2 regions of the Streptomyces sp. NPDC052773 genome follow, and region 2 is predicted to be linked to the other one. Evidence: predicted binding sites of a transcription regulator. Region 2 holds the regulator's gene; the other holds the start of a gene.
The links. The regulator HspR, encoded in region 2, represses chaperone genes until heat shock. The targets are predictions, from matches to a motif close to TTGAGNNNNNNNNNCTCAA.

Region 1 (5,893 bases), on a different contig from region 2:
CGATCGCCCAGTTCGTGCTGGGCCGCGACCTTGCGCAGCAGCCGGGCGATGGACCGCTCCAGGTTCCGCACGCCCGCCTCGCGGGTGTACTCGCCGGCCAGCTTGCGCAGCGCGCTCTCGTCGACGGTCACCTCCTCGGCGTCGAGCCCGGCGCGCTCCAGCTGCCGGGGCACCAGGTGGTCGCGGGCGATGACGACCTTCTCGTCCTCGGTGTAGCCGTCGAGGCGGACCAGCTCCATGCGGTCGAGCAGGGCCTCGGGGATGGCCTCCAGGACGTTGGCCGTCGCGAGGAAGACGACGTCCGACAGGTCGAGTTCGACCTCCAGGTAGTGGTCGCGGAAGGTGTGGTTCTGGGCCGGGTCCAGGACCTCCAGGAGCGCCGCCGCCGGGTCGCCGCGGAAGTCGGAGCCCACCTTGTCGATCTCGTCGAGCAGGACGACCGGGTTCATCGAGCCGGCCTCCTTGATGGCGCGGACGATCCGGCCGGGCAGCGCGCCGACGTACGTACGGCGGTGGCCGCGGATCTCCGCCTCGTCGCGGACCCCGCCGAGGGCGACCCGGACGAACTTGCGGCCCATGGCGTGCGCCACGGACTCGCCGAGGCTGGTCTTGCCGACGCCGGGCGGGCCGACCAGGGCGAGCACGGCACCGCCGCGCCGCCCGCCGACGACACCGAGACCGCGCTCCGCGCGGCGCTTGCGCACCGCCAGGTACTCGGTGATGCGCTCCTTGACGTCCTCCAGTCCGGCGTGCTCGGCGTCGAGGACGGCCTTGGCGCCCTGGATGTCGTACGCGTCCTCGGTGCGCTCGTTCCAGGGCAGTTCGAGGACGGTGTCCAGCCAGGTGCGGATCCAGGAGCCCTCGGGGGACTGGTCGGAGGCCCGCTCCAGCTTGTCGACCTCCTTCAGGGCCGCCTCGCGGACCTTCTCGGGCAGGTCGGCGGCCTCGACGCGGGCGCGGTAGTCGTCGGACTCCTCGGCGGGATCCTTGCCGTTCTCGCCGTTCAGCTCGCGCAGCTCCTTGCGGACGGCCTCAAGCTGGCGGCGCAGCAGGAACTCGCGCTGCTGCTTGTCGACGCCCTCCTGGACGTCCTTGGCGATGGTCTCGGCGACCTCCTGCTCGGCGAGGTGGTCGCGCAGCTGCTGGGTGGCGAGCCTGAGGCGGGCGACCGGGTCGGCGGTCTCCAGCAGCTCGACCTTCTGCTCGGTGGTGAGGAACGGGGAGTAGCCGGAGTTGTCGGCGAGCGCGGAGACGTCGTCGATGGCCTGCACCCGGTCGACCACCTGCCAGGCGCCGCGCTTCTTCAGCCAGGCGGTGGCGAGGGCCTTGTACTCCTTGACCAGCTCGGTGACGTGTCCCGGCAGCGGGTCGGGCACGCTCTCGTCGATCCGAGTGCCCTCCACCCACAGGGCGGCGCCCGGCCCGGTCGTGCCGGCGCCGATCTTCACGCGGCCCCGGCCCCGGATGAGGGCGCCCGGGTCGCCGTCGGCGAGGCGGCCGACCTGCTCGACGGTGCCGAGGACGCCGGTGTTCGCGTAGGTGCCGTCGACGCGGGGGACGAGGAGCACCTTGGGCTTGCCCGGCTCCGACCGCGCGGCCGCCTGAGCGGCCTCCACCGCGGCCCGTACGTCCGCGTCGTTGAGGTCCAGCGGAACCACCATCCCGGGCAGCACGACCTCGTCGTCGAGCGGCAGCACAGGCAGGGTGAGCGGTGTGAACGCCGTGGACTCAGCAGCCATGATCTCCCCTTCGGCAGTCAAGTTGAGTTATGCCGACTCAATGCTTGGGGGAGCGTGAATGTTCCCCGGCGGTTGTTCGCTGTGAGCGATCACCGGGGGAGCGGGGCGTATCGGCCGGTCACAGCTCCACGAACACCACCGTCGCGTCGTCGTGCGGCTTGCCGCGGCCCAGGTGCGCCCGCCGCTCGCGGTCCGCCTCCTCCAGGGTCCGCACCCGGTCGACCAGCCAGCGGGCGCCCTGCTTGCGGACGGCGGTGTGGAGGTCGGTCCAGTCGCCCTCGCGGAACGTCTCGGTCCAGCGGGCGGCGCCGTCGGTGAGGGCGGTCAGGGCGGTGACCGACGCGCGCGGGAGCGTCCCGGTGACCGCGCGGGCCGCGACGGCCGGATCCGCGGCGGCGGTGAAGAACCCGCCCTCCCGGTTGCGCAAGGTGGCGTCGATCACGGTGTCGGAGACGAGCGCCGCGCGGGGCAGGCGCGCGAGACGGTCGTCGAGGACGGGGGTCACCGCACCGTCGGGCGACTCCAGGAGCAGGGCCGAGTCGGAGAGCACCAGGTAGTCGACGGCCGTCTCCGTCCAGCGGGCCAGAACCACCGTCGCCTGCGGGGTGCGCGGGTGAGAAAGGTCACAGGCTTCGCCATGGAGCTGAGAGGTACGAGCGATCGCGTGGGCCAGTGCCTCGGACAGCGGAACATCCGGGAGCGAAACGGTCAGTTCGGTCAGCGCCCCGCCGAGGCGCGCGGTGTACCAGGGAACGGAATGCAGACAGCCGGTGCCTCCCCGGGGCGGAGTCACGCCGTCCAGGACGACCAGGCAACCACCCTGCCCGGAAGCCGGAAGGCAGACACCGGCGAAGTCCTCGTTGGGGCGCGCCGGATCGCCGGGCACCGTGACAAGTTCCGTACGCATCCCGCCAGTCTGCACGAGCCCTTCACAAGGACCGCGAAAGGCTGGCATCGGTCGCCGGATCCCCGGACCCTCGCAGGTCAGCAGCCGGGTTTGGGAGGGAATGGCGCACTCCGGGAAGGCGTGGCGGCGAATACTGCCAAAGCCTGCCGCCGACGTCCAACCGGCCCGCCGCGCAAGGCCGTCGCACACGCCAGAGGAACTTGCCCGCCAACTCCCGTCCGATGTTCACTCCTTCGGGTGGCGGGTCAGGCGATGCACGCCCCCTGCCCACCGGCACTGGGAGGGTCGGGAACTGTACCGGGAGTACGCGCCAGTTGACGGAGCGTCACCCGGGTCCACGGGTACACGAGTCAGGAATGCGAGCACCGGTGCAGAAGAAGCGGCCTCGGCGCACAGGCAGGCAGACGGCCCCCGAGGGGGCAGCGGAGCACACCCCCGTCGGGAAGGGTCGCCCCACCCACGTACGCAACCGCCTCATCGTGGCCGTCGCCGTCGTGGCCGCCGCCATCGCCGGCGCGGGCGCGCCGTCCGTGCTCGCCGCGGCCGGACAGGCGAGCGACACCCAGGAGCTGGTGACGCTCTCCGAGCAGACCCGCGACGCCCTGGCCCTCGCCCACGCCCTCGCCGACGAGCGCGACGAGGTGATCTCGTACGTCGCGGCCGGGCGCCCCAAGTCCAAGGCGCCCTCGGAGCAGCGCAGCGCCCGCGTCGACCGGCAGGTCGAGGAGCTGCGCGGCGACACCGACACCCCGGCGCGGCTGCTGAAGGACCTCGACGGCATCGCCGCCGTCCGCCGCGCGGCGCTCACCGGCAAGAGCACCGCTCTCGAAGCGCACCAGGCGTACTCCGACGCCATCGCGGAACTCCACCGGCTCGCCGAGGACCTGGCCGAGCAGCTCCCGCCGCGCGCGGGCGCCGGAGCGTACGCGCTCGCCGAGCTCGACACCGCCGTCCAGCAGGCCGCCGCCGCCCGCGGTCTGCTGCTCGCCGCGCTCAGCGTGCCGCGCTCCACCCAGACGGTCATCGACCCCGTCACCGGCCTGCCCACCACCGCCGGCACGTCCTCCCAGGCGGACACCAAGGCGCGCGCCGCCCTCACCGCCGCCGCCCAACAGGCCCGGCTGCGCTCCGACGCGGCCCTCGCGGACTTCCGCGAGACCGCCCCCAAGGCCGCTCGCGCCTCCTACGACTCCACGGTCACCGGCCCCGAGGTCAACTCCGCCGAGAAGTACCTCGCCGCCCTCACCGACCAGCCGACCCTCTCCGACCGCGACCTCGCCACCGACGCCGCGAAGCTGAACGCCGCGCTCTCCGCCCGCGTCGACGCGATGCGCGGCGTCGAGGCCGCGCTCTACGACCGCCGCACCAAGGACCTGGAGGCGCTGCGCGACGACGACGTCACCGGGCTGGAGATCCGGATCGGCATCCTCGGCGCGCTGCTGCTGCTCGCCGTCGGCGTCGCCACCGCCATGGCGCGCTCCCTCACCCGTCCGCTCGCCGTGCTGCGGATCGGCTCCGCCCGGCTCGCCGAGGCCGCCGACCCGGCCGCCGAGGAGCCCGTGAAGTTCACCGGGCGCAACGACGAGTTCGCCCGCGTCGTCCGCTCCGTGAACACCCTGCACGCCCAGGCCGTCGCCCTGCACGAACGGGTCGCCACCCTGGAGGCCGACCGCAAGCACCTGGTCGGGCAGCGGCAGAAGATGGCCGACGCCCGCGAGGAGCTGCGCGCGGAACTCGAGGAGTCGACCGCCCAGTTGGAGCGGCTGCGCACCAGCATCGGCTCCACCTTCGTCAATCTGGCGCTGCGCACGCTCGGCCTGGTCGAGCGTCAGCTCGCCGTCATCGAGCAGCTGGAGGAGCGCGAGCAGGACCCGGACCGGCTCGCCACCCTGTTCAAGCTCGACCACTTCGCCACCGTGATGCGCCGGCACAGCGAGAACCTGCTCGTCCTCGCCGGTACGGAGCACATCCAGCACCACCCCGGCCCGGTCCCGCTGGTCGACGTCGTCCGCGCCGCCGTCAGCGAGATCGAGCGGTACGAGCGGGTCCGGATCTCCGCGCTGCCGCCGCACGCGCACATCGCCGGCTTCGCCGCCGACGACCTCTCCCACCTGCTGGCCGAGCTGATGGAGAACGCCACCTCGTTCTCCCCGCCGGACGTGCCCGTCGAGGTCTCCGGCTGGCTGCTGGAGAACGGCGAGGTCATGATCTCCGTCCAGGACGGCGGCATCGGCATGACCGAGGAGCGGATGACCCGGCTCAACGCCCGGCTCGCCGACTTCGACCCCGACGCCGCGTACGACCAGGAGGGCGACGACGGGCTCGGACTCGGGCTGTACGTCGTGGCCCGGCTCGCCCACCGGCTCGGCGTCCGCGTCCAGCTGCGCGAGCAGAAGCAGGGCGGTGTCGCGGCGGTCGTCGTGCTGCCGCAGCCGCTGCTCACCGAGGCCGGGCCGGCCGCCGTGCCCAGCGCCTCGCCCGCCCCGGACGGCACCCAGACCTTCTCCCTCCCCGGCGCCGACGCCGAGGCCAACTCCAACGTCCTGCACGGCCGCACCCACCAGGCCGACCCGCTGGTCGCGCTCGCGGAGAAGGCCGTACGGGAGAAGGACGCGGCCGAGGGAGCCGCCGACGGCACGGCCGAGCACACCGCCGAAGACTCCGCCGCCGATTCCGCCGATGCCGCCGACTCCGCCGAGGCGTCCGGAGCCGAGCCGGCCGAGCAGACGCGCCCCGAGGCGGACACGGCCGTACGACCGGAAGAACCGGCCGGGACCGACGTACGCGCGGAGCAGCAGGAGCAGGAGCCGGCGACCGAGCCGCAGCCGGGACCCGGGCGCGCGCCCGCCCGCTCCGAAACGGCGACGCAGGACGACCCCGCCCAGCAGACCCCGTCCGAGACCACCATGGAGCTGCTGCTCCCGGAGACCGCGCCCACGAAGCCCGACTCCGCGGAGCCCGCCGACCCGTACGCCATCGGCCCGGACACCCACGACCGCGCCCCCGACGAGGGCGAGGAACAGCTCACCGACAAGGGGCTGCCCAAGCGCACCCCGAACATCACCGCGCCCGCGTCGGTGCCCCGGCCGCGTACCGGCGGCGTCGACGCCGAGGCACTGCGCCGCAGGCTGGGCGGCTTCCGTCGGGGGGCGGAGGCCGGGCGCCGCGACGTCGAGGCGGAGATCGCCGAACAGACGACCGAGACCCGGTCACCGGACGTACCCGCACAGCACCGCACCACCTCAGG
Region 2 (5,893 bases):
GACCTCGCGCACCAACCCCGTGAAGCCCCCGGCCGCCCCGCGCGCCACCCCCGTGAAGGCGCTCCCGACGGGCTCGCCTGTCGGCTGCGGCGGCTGGGGATGACCACTCAGGGGGCCGTCGTGGTGCCGAGTGGGGGCGCGGTCGTCGGGGTCGTGGTCGCGGTGCTGGTGCATACCGGGGCGGTGGGGGCGGGGGCCGTGTGGTGGGTCCTCGGAGGGGTGATCGGGCTGCTTCTTCTGCTGTGTCGGAGTGGGCGCCGAGGGGCATCGCCGCAGGTCGGCGCGCGGTTGCGTGTAAGGAGCGGATAAGAGTTGAGTCAACTCGGCTCAGGTCTGTTGACCCGGCGCATGGTGTGGGGCACACTTGAGCCTGTTCCACTCAAGTCAGCTGGAGGAATCAACCATGGCACGTGCGGTCGGCATCGACCTGGGCACGACTAACTCCGTCGTCAGCGTTCTGGAGGGCGGCGAGCCCACCGTCATCACCAACGCCGAGGGCGCCAGGACCACGCCGTCCGTCGTCGCCTTCGCCAAGAACGGCGAGGTGCTGGTCGGCGAGGTGGCCAAGCGTCAGGCGGTCACCAACGTCGACAGGACCATCCGGTCGGTCAAGCGCCACATGGGCACCGACTGGAAGATCAACCTCGACGGCAAGGACTTCAACCCGCAGCAGATCAGCGCCTTCGTGCTGCAGAAGCTGAAGCGGGACGCCGAGGCCTACCTGGGCGAGAAGGTGACCGACGCGGTCATCACCGTCCCGGCGTACTTCAACGACGCCGAGCGCCAGGCCACCAAGGAGGCCGGTGAGATCGCCGGTCTGAACGTGCTCCGCATCGTCAACGAGCCGACGGCCGCCGCCCTGGCGTACGGCCTCGACAAGGACGACCAGACCATCCTCGTCTTCGACCTCGGTGGCGGTACGTTCGACGTCTCGCTGCTGGAGATCGGCGACGGTGTCGTCGAGGTCAAGGCCACCAACGGTGACAACCACCTCGGTGGTGACGACTGGGACCAGCGCGTCGTCGACTACCTGGTCAAGCAGTTCCAGTCCGGGCACGGCGTGGACCTGTCCAAGGACAAGATGGCGCTGCAGCGTCTGCGCGAGGCCGCCGAGAAGGCGAAGATCGAGCTGTCCTCGTCCACCGAGACCTCGATCAACCTGCCGTACATCACCGCCTCCGCCGAGGGCCCGCTGCACCTCGACGAGAAGCTGACCCGCGCCCAGTTCCAGCAGCTGACCGCGGACCTGCTGGAGCGCTGCAAGACGCCGTTCCACAACGTCATCAAGGACGCCGGCATCTCCATCAACGAGATCGACCACGTCGTCCTCGTCGGTGGCTCCACCCGTATGCCCGCCGTCGCCGAGCTCGTCAAGGAGCTGACCGGCGGCAAGGAGGCCAACAAGGGTGTGAACCCGGACGAGGTCGTCGCCATCGGCGCCTCGCTCCAGGCCGGTGTCCTCAAGGGTGAGGTCAAGGACGTCCTGCTGCTCGACGTCACCCCGCTGTCCCTCGGTATCGAGACCAAGGGCGGCATCATGACCAAGCTGATCGAGCGGAACACGACGATCCCGACCAAGCGGTCCGAGATCTTCACCACCGCCGAGGACAACCAGCCGTCCGTGCAGATCCAGGTCTACCAGGGCGAGCGCGAGATCGCGGCGTACAACAAGAAGCTCGGCATGTTCGAGCTGACCGGTCTGCCCCCGGCGCCGCGCGGCGTCCCGCAGATCGAGGTCTCCTTCGACATCGACGCCAACGGCATCATGCACGTCACGGCGAAGGACCTCGGCACCGGCAAGGAGCAGAAGATGACCGTCACCGGCGGCTCCTCGCTCCCGAAGGAAGAGGTCGACCGCATGCGCGAGGAGGCCGAGCGCTACGCGGAGGAGGACCACAAGCGCCGCGAGGCCGCCGAGACCCGCAACCAGGGCGAGGCGCTGGTCTACCAGACCGAGAAGTTCCTCAAGGACAACGAGGACAAGGTCCCCGGCGACGTCAAGACCGAGGTCGAGGAGGCCGTCGCCGAGCTGAAGGAGAAGCTCAAGGGCGAGTCCGCCGAAGGTGACAACACGGCCGAGATCCGCACCGCCACCGAGAAGGTCGCGGCCGTCTCGCAGAAGCTGGGCCAGGCGCTGTACGCCGACGCCCAGGGCGCGCAGGCCGCCGGCGGCGCCTCGGCCGGTGCCGGTGAGGCCAAGGCCGACGACGACGTCGTGGACGCCGAGATCGTGGACGACGAGCGCAAGGACGGTGCGGCGTGACGGAGGAGACCCCGGGCTTCGAGGAGAAGCCCGACGTCCCCTCCGGCGCCACCCCTGACGACGCCGAGCCGAAGGCCGCCGCCTCCTCCACCCCGGAGGAGGGGGCGGCCCCGGCCGGGGACGCGAACGAGACAGCGGGCCTGGTCGCCCAGCTGGACCAGGTGCGCACCGCGCTCGGTGAGCGCACCGCGGACCTCCAGCGCCTCCAGGCCGAGTACCAGAACTACCGCCGCCGGGTCGAGCGCGACCGGATCGCGGTCAAGGAGATCGCCGTGGCGAACCTCCTGACCGAGCTCCTGCCCGTCCTCGACGACATCGGGCGCGCGCGCGAGCACGGTGAACTGGTCGGCGGCTTCAAGTCGGTGGCCGAGTCGCTGGAGACCGTGGCGGCGAAGATGGGCCTGCAGCAGTTCGGCAAGGAGGGCGAGCCCTTCGACCCGACGATCCACGAGGCCCTGATGCACTCGTACGCGCCGGACGTCACGGAGACGACCTGCGTCGCGATCCTCCAGCCGGGGTATCGCATCGGCGAGCGGACCATCCGCCCCGCGCGGGTCGCCGTCGCCGAGCCCCAGCCGGGCGCGCAGACCGTCAAGGCCGAGGGCGAGCAGAGCGCCGAGAGTGCGGAGAAGGCCGACGACAAGGAGAACGGTGGCCCGGAGGAGGGCTGACGTTATCGCGTACGCAGGAGAGGAGGGACGTCGGGGATGAGCACCAAGGACTTCATCGAGAAGGACTACTACAAGGTCCTCGGCGTCCCCAAGGACGCCACCGAGGCCGAGATCAAGAAGGCGTACCGGAAGCTCGCCCGCGAGTTCCACCCGGACGCCAACAAGGGCAACGCCAAGGCCGAGGAGCGCTTCAAGGAGATCTCCGAGGCGAACGACGTCCTCGGCGACCCGAAGAAGCGCAAGGAGTACGACGAGGCGCGCGCGCTCTTCGGCAACGGCGGCTTCCGGCCCGGTCCCGGCGCCGGCGGCGCCACGTTCAACTTCGACCTGGGCGACCTCTTCGGCGGCGCCCAGGGCGGGGGCGGCTTCGGCGGCGGACTCGGTGACGTCTTCGGGGGCCTGTTCAACCGGGGCGGGGCCGGGACGACCCGCACCCAGCCCCGGCGTGGCCAGGACATCGAGTCCGAGGTCACCCTGAGCTTCACCGAGGCGATCGAGGGCGCCACGGTCCCGCTGCGGATGTCGTCGCAGGCGCCGTGCAAGGCCTGCTCCGGCACCGGCGACAAGAACGGCACACCGCGCGTGTGCCCGACCTGCGTCGGCACCGGGCAGGTGGCGCGCGGCTCCGGCGGCGGCTTCTCCCTCACCGACCCCTGCCCCGACTGCAAGGGGCGCGGCCTGATCGCGGAGCACCCCTGCGAGATCTGCAAGGGCAGCGGCCGGGCCAAGTCGTCCCGCACCATGCAGGTGCGCATCCCCGCCGGCGTGTCCGACGGGCAGCGCATCCGGCTGCGCGGCAAGGGCGCGCCGGGCGAGCGCGGCGGCCCGGCGGGCGATCTGTACGTGGTGGTCCACGTCAAGGAGCACCCCGTGTTCGGCCGCAAGGGCGACAACCTCACCGTCACCGTCCCCGTGACCTTCGTGGAGGCGGCGCTCGGCGGCGAGGTCCGGGTCCCGACCCTCGGCGGCCCGGCCGTCACCCTGAAGCTGCCCCCCGGCACGCCGAACGGCCGTACGATGCGGGCCCGGGGCAAGGGGGCGGTCCGTAAGGACGGCACTCGCGGTGACCTGCTGGTCACCGTGGAGGTGAGTGTTCCGAAGGACCTGTCGGGGAAGGCTCGTGACGCGCTTGAGGCGTATCGCGAGGCGACCGCGGGCGAGGACCCGCGGGCGGAGCTGTTCCAGGCCGCGAAGGGAGCATGAGTCAGATGGATGGCCGTCGTCCCCGCCAGCGCGGGGGTTTTTCCCCGTATGAACTGACCGAGGACACCCCGGTCTACGTCATCTCGGTGGCGGCCCAGCTGTCCGGCCTGCACCCGCAGACCCTGCGCCAGTACGACCGCCTGGGCCTGGTCTCCCCGGACCGCACCGCCGGCCGGGGCCGCCGTTACTCGGCCCGCGACATCGAACTGCTCCGCCAGGTGCAGCAGTTGTCGCAGGACGAGGGCATCAACCTGGCCGGCATCAAGCGGATCATCGAACTGGAGAACCAGGTCGCGGCGCTGCAGTCCCGGGTCGCGGAGCTGGAGGCCGCCCTCGACGGCGCGGCGGCGGCCATGCGCCAGCGCGAGGCCGCGGTACACGCCTCCTACCGCCGCGACCTGGTGCCGTACCAGGAGGTGCAGCAGTCGAGCGCGCTGGTGGTGTGGCGGCCGAAGCGGCAGCAGCAGTCGGACTGACGACGCGGCACGCGCGTGGAGGGCCCGGAGGTTCGGCCGAATCTCCGGGCCCTTCGTCGTCCCACCCGGCCGCGGTGGCGGAAGCGCGAATGGCTGGGTTTGTTCGGTCGTCTGGTCGAAAACGGGCCGGACTGTGCGGCTGTCGTAAGGATCACGACTCCCGTAGGGCCGGATTGGTTGTACGAGGCGAAGCGGAATGTGGTGTTGTCATCTCGTTAAGTAGTTTTGCTTGACGCTGGGGGCCGCTGACGCGTTGGCTTTTCAGTCACATGGGTCGCAAGGGTGCGCCCCCGTCCGGAAGACACCCCCGGAAGACACCTAGAAGTGAGCTCCTCCATGCGTCGTCGTATCGCCATGTCCGTGGCCGCGTGTTCGTTGGCCCTGTCGCTCGCCGGCTGCGGTGTGCTGAGCGCGACAAGTGACGGAGGCGACGCGACGCCGACCAAGGGCGACGACATCACGGTCGGTCTGCTGCTCCCGGAGAAGGCGAACACCCGTTACGAGAAGTTCGACTACCCCATCATCCGGGAGAAGGTCGCGTCCCTCACCGACAACCGCGGCAAGGTCGAGTACGCCAACGCCGAGCAGAACGCCGCCAAGCAGGCCCAGCAGCTGCAGCAGATGATCGACGACAAGGTCGACGTCATCCTGCTGGACGCGGTCGACTCGCACGCCATCGCCGCCAGCGTGACGAAGGCCAAGGAAGCGGGTATTCCGGTCATCGCGTACGACCGGCTGGCCGAGGGCCCGATCGACGCGTACATCTCCTTCGACAACGAGCTGGTCGGCGAGGTGCAGGGCCGCACCCTGCTGGAGGCGATGGGCCCGGACGTCGACACGTCCGACAAGATCGTGATGATGAACGGCTCGCCCACCGACCCGAACGCGAAGCAGTTCAAGCAGGGCGCGCTGGCCGAGCTGAACGGCCGGGTGACGATCGCGTCGTCCTTCGACACCAAGGACTGGAAGCCGGAGAACGCCCAGGCCAACATGGCCGAGGCGATCAAGGTGATCGGCGCGGGAAACATCGCCGGTGTCTACTCCGCCAACGACGGCATGGCGGCCGGCGTCATCAAGGCGCTGGAGGCCGCCGGGGTGACCAAGCTGCCGCCCGTCACCGGGCAGGACGCCGAACTGGCGGCGGTGCAGCGGATCGTCAGCGGCGAGCAGTACATGAGCGTCTACAAGTCCTACCCGGCCGAGGCCGAGGCCGCCGCCGAGATGGCCGTCGCCAAGGTGCAGGGCAAGGACATCCAGTTCGACGCGCTGACCCGGGACCG

Region 1: lon (endopeptidase La) is a predicted target of HspR. The motif match lies at 1,762-1,780, and genes of this name have one in related genera.

Annotation. Positions count from the first base shown of each region.
Region 1 is NZ_JBITZX010000005.1:138,018-143,910, reverse strand. It holds gene lon (endopeptidase La) at 1-1,739, opposite strand, end outside; gene ACIG0D_RS13425 (protein phosphatase 2C domain-containing protein) at 1,858-2,646, opposite strand; gene ACIG0D_RS13420 (nitrate- and nitrite sensing domain-containing protein) at 3,003-5,893, shown strand, end outside.
Region 2 is NZ_JBITZX010000024.1:59,670-65,562, forward strand. It holds gene dnaK (molecular chaperone DnaK) at 404-2,263, shown strand; gene grpE (nucleotide exchange factor GrpE) at 2,260-2,934, shown strand; gene dnaJ (molecular chaperone DnaJ) at 2,971-4,137, shown strand; gene ACIG0D_RS34190 (heat shock protein transcriptional repressor HspR) at 4,143-4,613, shown strand; gene ACIG0D_RS34195 (substrate-binding domain-containing protein) at 4,950-5,893, shown strand, end outside.